One region of the Sphingobacterium sp. InxBP1 genome, then DNA from elsewhere that is predicted to be linked to it. Evidence: riboswitches for the same ligand, from Rfam matches in the RefSeq annotation. Region 1 holds a riboswitch; each other region holds the start of a gene.

Region 1 (2,202 bases):
ATGATAAGTATTCTCTGCCCGCTTATCAGGCCGTAGCCGATTATCTATTGAAAAAGTGAAATGTTCTCCTACGTTCGGAGGTAAATTTACAGCGGCTTTTTGCCCAGTCATCACGTGGGTCTGTCGCGACAACGTCAGTATATTATAAACAGTTTCTTTACACAGGCGGTTAAATGATAGAAGATTCCCAATTATAAGGAATCTTCTATGGCGTTCCAGAGCTCAATCCGTTTTTGGAGCGCCGCTTTACTTACCAGTTTCATTTCGTGCCAGATCTGATCATTGTCTTTACCGAGGTCAGTGATCATCTGCATCGCCAGCGGGCCATGTTCATCTCCGTCCAGATCAATGTGGCGTTGAAAATAGTAGATAAAGTGATCCAGATCTGATTCAGGGAAGTTGCCTTTTAGTTTTTGCAAAATCGAGGTGAACATCCCCGGAATAAGATCTTCCCTGCCAAAAGTAAAGGCAGCGGCAATTTTGTGAACCTGTCCTTCTTCGATCACTTCAAAGGTAAAATTAAGAAAGTCTTTAATGCGCTTGTCCAAAGTTGTCTGCGCGATAGCCTCAAAAATATTTTTGGACTGCTTTGCATTGACGATGAACTTATTGATCAGGTGCAGATCAGCGCCCATTTTACTCATGGCATCCAGATACATCTCAAAATGACTTAAACGGCGGCCATCGATATATTCGTCAGATTCTTCAGCCAATACAATTTCATTAATCAAATAACGCGTCGACGGATGCTCGCTTGCAAACCAGGGTAACGTTGTACATGTCAATTTTATCTGCAAGGCTTTTAGCAACGACATAAAATCCCATACCGCATAGACGTGCCCCTCTGTAAAAGCACAAAGCCTCTTGACCGTTGTGATCTTTGTATATAAAGGGTGCTGCAATAATACTTCGCGTTCAGCCGCAATGTATTGGTTAATTTCCGCAATTCTATTCATGCCGCAAAAGTATCGTCTTATCATTGCTTTTTAAAGTATTTTCGGTGAGATTACAGTAACATGATAAAGCTGACTTAAAACCTATTGTCAACCAAACGGTCAATGAAATGAGAATATAAAGCATAAATTTAAAAAAATACTGTATTAATTTTTTTAAACCAAAAAAATCTACTAATTTTATAGAGTATTCAGAATTGCATTAGGCAATACCAACCGAGTGCAGACACCGCGGTGGTAAATTAATACGGGTTTTCGACCAAAATAAACGTTTGATGACGCTTATTTCCCCACAAATCTGGATACAGTTTATGGTTTAATCTTTTAAATTTTTAGATTGTATGGCTACAACAGCAAACCTTTATCAGCATTTACTTGAAAAGTTCAGTTATTATTCCCTGGACGAACTCATACAGCTCAACAATGATGTGGTTGTGGGGCAAGGTTGGGGTTCATCTAAAGCTGCCTTTCGGACTGCTTTACTCAGTACATTTTCCAAACGGGGTTTGGACCTTTCTAATATTGTCACCAAAGAAGACGGTTTTACGTCAATCAAACATGTTCCTGTACGTCTGGAACAAAATGTGCTGATTCCTTTACAATAATCTTTATCGGCAAAAAAAGCGCGCCCGAAACGACTTCGTGCGCGCTGCTGTGGTTGGTTTAGGAAATTGCCGATTTAAAAGAAGGCAATAATCTTATTATTTATAGTTTGGATTCTGAATTAACACACCTGCGCTTTTCTCAATTTCTGTTTGTGGCAATGGCCAACGGTAAAATTTGTCTTCAAAATGATAGGGCACTTTACTGTCTTTGACTGCATTGAGTACTTCACCCGCTATATGCCAACGAATCAGATCGTAATGCCGCAGTCCTTCGAAAGCAAGTTCTACTCTTCTTTCATGGCGGATACGGTCACGCATTTTTTCCTTGGTATAACCGGCAGGGAACCCAGGCATCTGGACGCGGCTCCTTAGGGTATTCATGGCAGCGTAAACCGATGGATCTGGCCCGGCGATTTCATTTTGTGCTTCGGCATACATCAGCAGCACCTCTCCAAAGCGCAATACAACCGCATCCTGTTGGCTCAATGTTGAAAAGCCAAAGGGTAGGTTGGCCGGATCCAGGAACTTCAGCACCCCATAACCCGTAGGCCGCGGATTGGACGGTGTATGGATCTTACCGCCGCCAAAGTCGGGATGGTCCACAAAAATTGTTTTGCTCAACCGCGGATCCCGATCTTTAAACG
Region 2 (2,202 bases), on a different contig from region 1:
CTGCGGCAGAGGAAGCTGAAGCTCCAGCATCAGAAGAAACTGAAGGTTAATTCTTTCATAAAGTATTCGAGAAAGCCGACTCAATCCTGAGCCGGCTTTTTTTACTCATATTAAATACGCTAATGACTGTAGATCAAAGTTTTTATATTGGCTATATCAGCAAGACGCGTGGTCTCAAAGGTGAGATGCAGCTGTTTTTCGAATTTGAAGACTACGAAATTCTGGATATGGATGTCCTTTTTTTGGAAGTGAACAAAAAGCTTGTTCCGTATTTTATCGACACGATAAAATTGCAGAAAAATAGTACAGCATATGTAACATTCGAAGATGTCGACCATATTGACAAAGCGCAGCCTCTCGTTCGTAAGAAGGTATATCTACCCAATGAAAAGATGCCAGAGCGTGATCCGGATGATTTTCGATATACGGACTTAATCGGCTTTTTGGTGATAGACGAAAATCATGGTGAACTGGGCGAAATTATTGACGTACAGGAATTTCCACAGCAGTTTGTCGCTACCGTAGATATGGACGGTAAGGAACTGATGTTTCCGTTGTCTGATGATCTCATTTTGGGGATAGATGGGGAGGAAGAAATTATAGAGGTCAACCTGCCGGAAGGGTTAATCGATCTGTACAACGAATAGAGCAGTAGCGGATTGTACTGTCGACTTTGTTGCTATTTTTTATGGATTTTCGAAAAATAGTTTTGTGTTTTGATTTTTTAAAACGATATTAGCATCGCTTATAGAGAAAGGCCGAGGGACTAGACCCAATGAAGCCTTAGCAACCTGTATTATTCAAGGTGCTAAATTCTACCCTACTCCATGTGGGAAAGATAAGTTACATGCCGATAAATACTCCCGGATCCGTGCGTTTCGATGTAAGCCAACCAAAACTAAAAACAGATTTTTAATGAAGATTATCGACCATATCCAGAACGCAAAAGGAAAGACACTGTTTTCTTTTGAGCTATTACCTCCGGCAAAAGGCCAAGGAATCCAGAGTATTTTTAAAACGATGGATGAGCTGATGGAATTCAAGCCACCTTTTATTGACGTCACCTATCATCGGGAGGATTATATCTACAAAGAACATGCTAGTGGCTTGCTGGAGAGAGTCTCTTATCGCAAACGTCCCGGCACAGTGGCCATATGTGCGGCCATTATGAACAAATATAAGGTGGACGCTGTTCCGCATCTGATCTGTGGTGGTTTCACAAAAGAAGAGACCGAAAATGCGCTGATCGACCTCAATTTTCTGGGTATAGATAATGTTTTGGTACTCCGGGGCGATGCGCGCAAAGGGGATGCAGACTTTATACCGACGGAAGGCGGACACGCTTTTGCTACCGATTTGTTGCAGCAGGTGGTGGATATGAACAAGGGCAAATATCTCCACGAGGATATTGTAACCTCCGAAAAGACCGATTTCTGTATCGGTGTGGCCGGATATCCCGAGAAACATTTTGAATCTCCCAACTTTAATACCGACTTTAAGTACCTGAAACAGAAAATTGATATGGGTGCCGAGTTTATCGTTACCCAGATGTTTTTTAACGTTGATAAGTATAAAGAATTTGTGATCAAATGCCGGGATAATGGCATTCATGTACCTATTATTCCGGGCCTCAAGCCGTTGACCACCAAAAAGCAGCTAGTTACCCTGCCCCGCATTTTCCATTTGGACATTCCCGAAGAACTGAGCGATGCGGTTGCGGCCTGTAAAACAAATGCCGATGTCAGACAGGTAGGCGAGGAATGGCTGGTGCAGCAGTGCCAGGAACTGATTAAATTTGGCGCCCCAGTGCTGCATTTCTACACCATGAGTAATCCCGGACCGACAAAGAAAATTGTAGAAAAGCTGGCTTAATTCTGGTAGCGACAGGTTGCTAAGCTATCTACCAGGTGCCTTCGCCGGTGGTCTATGCTGTTAAATTGTGTTAATTAACACTTTTAACTCGAGATTACTTTATAATTTACGTACCGAAAAAGGAGTATAAAATTTTGAACCAATTGACACCTTATGACGTACAATAGATTAAACTCGATCTTCGGCTGTGCCTGTGGCCTTGTTGCTACATTTGTCTATATCGCAACGGCCGAAAAAACGGTAAGCTGGTGGGACTGCGGTGAATTTATTGCCTGTGCTTACAAGCTTGAAATAGCCCATCAGCCCGGAGCACCGCTCTTCCTTCTCATC
Region 3 (2,202 bases), on a different contig from region 1:
CAGGTCGAACGGAACATGCAGTAGTGACGATGATGGCGCGATCCAGATGCGGTCTTTGCCCAGAGCATCTACGGCCTGTTTGATTTTAACCAACGATTTTTCATAGTCGTTTTTCCAGATGTTACGCCCTTCTACAATACCCAAAGATAGGGTTAGAGAGGCAGGTACTTTTGGTAATACGGTATCCAGCTGATTTTCGCCGCGTACCAGATCCAAATGCAAGGCATGAACTGGCAAATTGACAGCGATATCCTCATTGTCTTTTAAGGCTTCGAAATAAGTTGTCGCGATCAATTTAATGTTTTTGGCTGCAGCTGCCAGCTTCTCAAAAGTAGGCTGATACAGTGCTTTTACTTTTGCATCCAAATCCAATGCAAGGAATGGCTCATCAATCTGAACGTATTGCGCACCGGCCTCAGCCAATTTAGCTAAGATCTGTTCGTATACAGGAATTAATCTGTCCAATAGGTCGATGCGGTCGAATCCAGCTTCTTTCTCTTTACCGATCAATAGGTAAGTGATCGGGCCCAATAAAACTGGTTTCGTTTCGATGCCCAACGACCTGGCTTCGTTATATTCATTCAGGAATTTTTCAGAAGTCAACTTGAATTGTTGGTCCTTGGTGAATTCAGGCACCATGTAGTGGTAGTTGGTATCCAACCACTTAGTCATTTCCATGGCAGTCACGTCGATTCCATCTTGCTGGAAACCACGAGCCATAGCAAAATATAAATCTAAGCTGTAATTATTATCTACCTTGCTCAATAGTGAGTGGTATCGGGCTGGAATTGCACCTACCGTAAGGCTTAAGTCCAGGACCTGATCATAAAAAGAAAAGTCGTTAGAAGGAATTAAATCTATTCCAGCATCTTTTTGCGTTTTCCAATTGCCCTCACGAATTTTTTTTGCTGCCTCCAATAATTCCTCAACAGAAGATTTTTTAGCCCAATAGGCTTCATTGGCTTTTTTCAATTCGCGGAATGCGCCCACACGCGGGTAACCTAAATTGTTAGTCAATAACATAATGATGTTTTTAATGTTTCTTTTCAACTATATTTCTTGCTAGAGAGAAGGACACACTAGAATTCGGTGACTTCGGCTTATCATTCCCATGTTAAGTAGGGTAGAATTTAGCACCTTGTCAAGAGACAGGTTGCTAAGGCTTCATCGGGTCTATTCCCTCTGCCTTTCTCTATAAGCGAGGCTAAGTTAGAACATTTATTTCTGATATGCAAATTTTTTATAAAAGCGCATTTATTTTTTATAATCTGCTAAAGATAAAAATGTTTTATTTTCTTCTTTTCATTAAAACAGCGGATGGAGACCTATTACTGTCTCCATCTGCCCTTGTTTTAGCTGACCAGCAGCTTATAGCCCTTTCCATGCACATTGACAATTTCTACTTTACTATCTTCCTTCAGATATTTGCGTAATTTGCTGAGAAATACATCCATGCTTCTTCCGGTAAAATAGTTGTCGTCGTGCCATATTTTTAACAGTGCCTCTTCACGGGTCAATACATCATTCTTCTTCAGGCAAAGCAAGCGTAGCAATTCGGCCTCTTTTGTAGATAGCTTCTGTGTCTGACCTTTGTAAGAAATCTGCTGGCTGGTATAATCAAAGTAGTAGTCTCCTATTTCAAATTTGTCAGCGACGATCTCTTCTTCTTTGTCTCTTACGCTACGTTTCAGCAGGGCATTAATACGCAGCAAGAGTTCCTCCACACGGAATGGTTTGGTAATATAGTCATCGCCGCCCAGTTCAAAGGCTTCGGTTTTATCTTCCATCATGCCTTTGGCAGTGGCGAAGATGATCGGTACGGTACTGTTTATTTTACGGATTTCACGCCCGACGGTAAAGCCATCCTTTTTGGGCATCATGACATCAAAAATGCATAAGTCATAATCGTTCTTTTTGAACTGGGAAACAGCTTCATCTCCATCAGTGCAGAGCGTAACATCAAACTTTCCCTTTAATTCGAGATAATCCTTTAAAAGATCCCCCAAATTGGGATCATCTTCTGCTAATAATATCTTTTGCATAATGAATCTATTAATTTTCACTAATGTTCCTTGAATATACAAAAAAGGAACGTGTTATTTTTTTAAGGGCAAAATTACTTCAAAGGTCGTGCCTTTGTCTTTCTCACTTTTTACGGTAATCCTGCCGTTGAGTCTTCTTAAAATATCCTGAACATAGCTC
Region 4 (2,202 bases), on a different contig from region 1:
ACGTTTCAAGTCCTTGTAAAAGAAGGAAGGAGTTGAACGGCGAAAGTGCTGGACCGAAATCACGTAATCCTTCAACCCGCGCGCGGATAGCGAACTGAATATTGCCAAAAGGGCCTTTTTCACCAAATACTTCCGAAAATACCAGACCGTGGTAACCTTCGGATGGTTCAGAAAACTGAGGGTACTTGCCATTTCCCCAATTATAATTACCTCCGTCGATGATGACACCTCCAATACTTGTTCCATGGCCTCCGATCCATTTGGTCGCTGATTCAACAACGACATGAGCACCGTGCTCGAGCGGTTTAAATAAATAGCCGCCTGCCCCAAAGGTATTGTCAACGATGAGTGGCAGATCGTATTTCTTGGCCACAGCGGCGATCTTTTCAAAATCTGGGATATTAAAACTGGGATTACCAATCGTTTCCACATAGATCGCTTTAGTTTTGTCATCGATCAATGCTTCGATCTTATCTGCTTCTGCGTCTGCGGCGAAGCGCGCTTCAATCCCTAGCCGTTTAAACGATACTTTGAATTGGTTGAAGGTGCCGCCATAGAGGTTGGAACCAGCAACAAAGTTTTCACCACTTTCCAGAATATTGGTGAGCGCGATAAATTGGGCAGCCTGTCCGGAAGCGACAGCTACAGCTGCGACGCCCCCCTCCAGCGCAGCAATGCGTTGCTCGAAGACATCGGTTGTCGGGTTCATGATCCGTGTATAGATATTACCAAACTGTTTCAGCGCAAACAGATTAGCGCCATGTTCGGCATTTTCAAATACAAATGAGGTTGTTTGATATATAGGTACAGCTCTTGATCCGGTGGTTGGATCAGCCACTTGGCCAGCGTGAACTTGTAGTGTTTCAAATTTTAAATTCTTTTTTGTAGACATAATATTTCGGATTTAAGGTTTCAAAAAAATTATTAATAAGGTAAATAGAAGCATACACACCCGTCAGGCAGGTCTGTTAACATCGTTATCCAGAAAAGAGGAAATGATTCTTAACAAGCTGAAAGGTGCATATGCATACGCATTCGCATAGCCATAGAAATGCGATGTTGTACTTCTTTCGTTGTTAATAGGCTCGTCTCATAGGAACCTAAAGTGTGGATAGTTTGCTGTAATGTAATAATCATTGTCTTATTTCATTTATATGCTCCAAAACGATATTGTTTTGGACAGGATTTGGCACCTTTTCAACCAAATTGAAGGTTGCCAGTGGGTCATAGAGCCAGTCTCTCGCCACTTCTTTATAAATCAAGACCTGCTGATTAAGGGAGGTGTTGATTAGAAATCTTCTTCAGAAGACAATACAAATATAAACTTCTTTTCTATTAATGCAAAAGAAAAACAATTTTTAATTAATTCAGGAATCATTTCCGTGTTAAGTTTTGCTTGCTTGGAGCTGTGTGGCCGTTTGTTCCAGATCCTTTAATAAAGGTTTTAATTCATTGATTCTGGCCTCTATGTCGTCGTGCAAGTTGTCATTGTTGGTCTTACCCAGTGAAATGGATAGGCCGACCAAATGCGAATTGACACGATATGAGAGCGCCTGAAAATGGTGAATATGCGTCCAATTCATCCATTTTTTCTCCGGTTCCTTTTTGAGTTGAGAGATGGTTTCTGAAAACTGAGCCATGGCGGTCTGTGCTTTTTTGCGGGCTAAGCGGATATCGAACGTGCTCTGTAGATTGTGCGACAATCTTTTATTGATGATCTGAAAATACTGCTGGTTGAAATCTGCCACATCTTTGGCCAGCTGAATCATGCCGGAGCTTTGGCGTACCGGAATTAAAAAGTAGCCAGCGATAGCAAGTAGCGCGCCCATCAGCGTAAATATCATACGGCTGCCCAGTATCACATCGATATTACCTTCAAATAAATTGAGCGCGATAACAATACCCCATGTAATAAAAATGACGCTCACCATATAGTTGGAACGGTTGAACAGGAAAAAGCCAAAAAGCCCCATTGCTGAAAGAACAAGCAATATGGAAAGGTTTTTACAATAGGTCAGGCTGAGTATCCCGATTAAAATACCTGAAGCTGTCCCCAATATTCGCTCAATATTACGGGTCTTGGTCATTGCGAAAGCGGGCCTTGCGACAATTGCAACAGTCAACAGGATCCAATAAGTATACTTAAAATCCAGCAAAAGTGTTCCAATTAACGCGCCGGCACCAAAAAGCAAAGCCATCCGC

The links. Region 1 has a riboswitch for S-adenosylmethionine ahead of K7A41_RS20600 (5-oxoprolinase). Riboswitches for the same ligand answer to the same signal wherever they lie in the genome.
Region 2: it holds a riboswitch for S-adenosylmethionine, as region 1 does, so the genes downstream of both, K7A41_RS14225 (methylenetetrahydrofolate reductase) here and K7A41_RS20600 (5-oxoprolinase) in region 1, are expected to answer to the same signal.
Region 3: it holds a riboswitch for S-adenosylmethionine, as region 1 does, so the genes downstream of both, metE (5-methyltetrahydropteroyltriglutamate--homocysteine S-methyltransferase) here and K7A41_RS20600 (5-oxoprolinase) in region 1, are expected to answer to the same signal.
Region 4: it holds a riboswitch for S-adenosylmethionine, as region 1 does, so the genes downstream of both, K7A41_RS09730 (O-acetylhomoserine aminocarboxypropyltransferase/cysteine synthase family protein) here and K7A41_RS20600 (5-oxoprolinase) in region 1, are expected to answer to the same signal.

The regions. Positions count from the first base shown of each region.
Region 1 is NZ_JAINDX010000049.1:137,288-139,489, reverse strand. It holds gene K7A41_RS20610 (serine hydrolase domain-containing protein) at 1-59, shown strand, start outside; gene K7A41_RS20605 (DUF3050 domain-containing protein) at 192-956, opposite strand; SAM-I-IV-variant riboswitch at 1,136-1,230, shown strand; gene K7A41_RS20600 (5-oxoprolinase) at 1,295-1,558, shown strand; gene K7A41_RS20595 (RagB/SusD family nutrient uptake outer membrane protein) at 1,655-2,202, opposite strand, start outside.
Region 2 is NZ_JAINDX010000046.1:452,500-454,701, reverse strand. It holds gene K7A41_RS14235 (30S ribosomal protein S16) at 1-50, shown strand, start outside; gene rimM (ribosome maturation factor RimM) at 123-647, shown strand; SAM riboswitch class I at 743-845, shown strand; gene K7A41_RS14225 (methylenetetrahydrofolate reductase) at 916-1,872, shown strand; gene K7A41_RS14220 (protein O-mannosyl-transferase family) at 2,026-2,202, shown strand, end outside.
Region 3 is NZ_JAINDX010000039.1:129,720-131,921, reverse strand. It holds gene metE (5-methyltetrahydropteroyltriglutamate--homocysteine S-methyltransferase) at 1-1,023, opposite strand, end outside; SAM riboswitch class I at 1,098-1,201, opposite strand; gene K7A41_RS03675 (response regulator transcription factor) at 1,353-2,042, opposite strand; gene K7A41_RS03670 (sensor histidine kinase) at 2,097-2,202, opposite strand, start outside.
Region 4 is NZ_JAINDX010000043.1:51,284-53,485, reverse strand. It holds gene K7A41_RS09730 (O-acetylhomoserine aminocarboxypropyltransferase/cysteine synthase family protein) at 1-892, opposite strand, end outside; SAM riboswitch class I at 1,148-1,260, opposite strand; gene K7A41_RS09725 (FUSC family protein) at 1,386-2,202, opposite strand, start outside.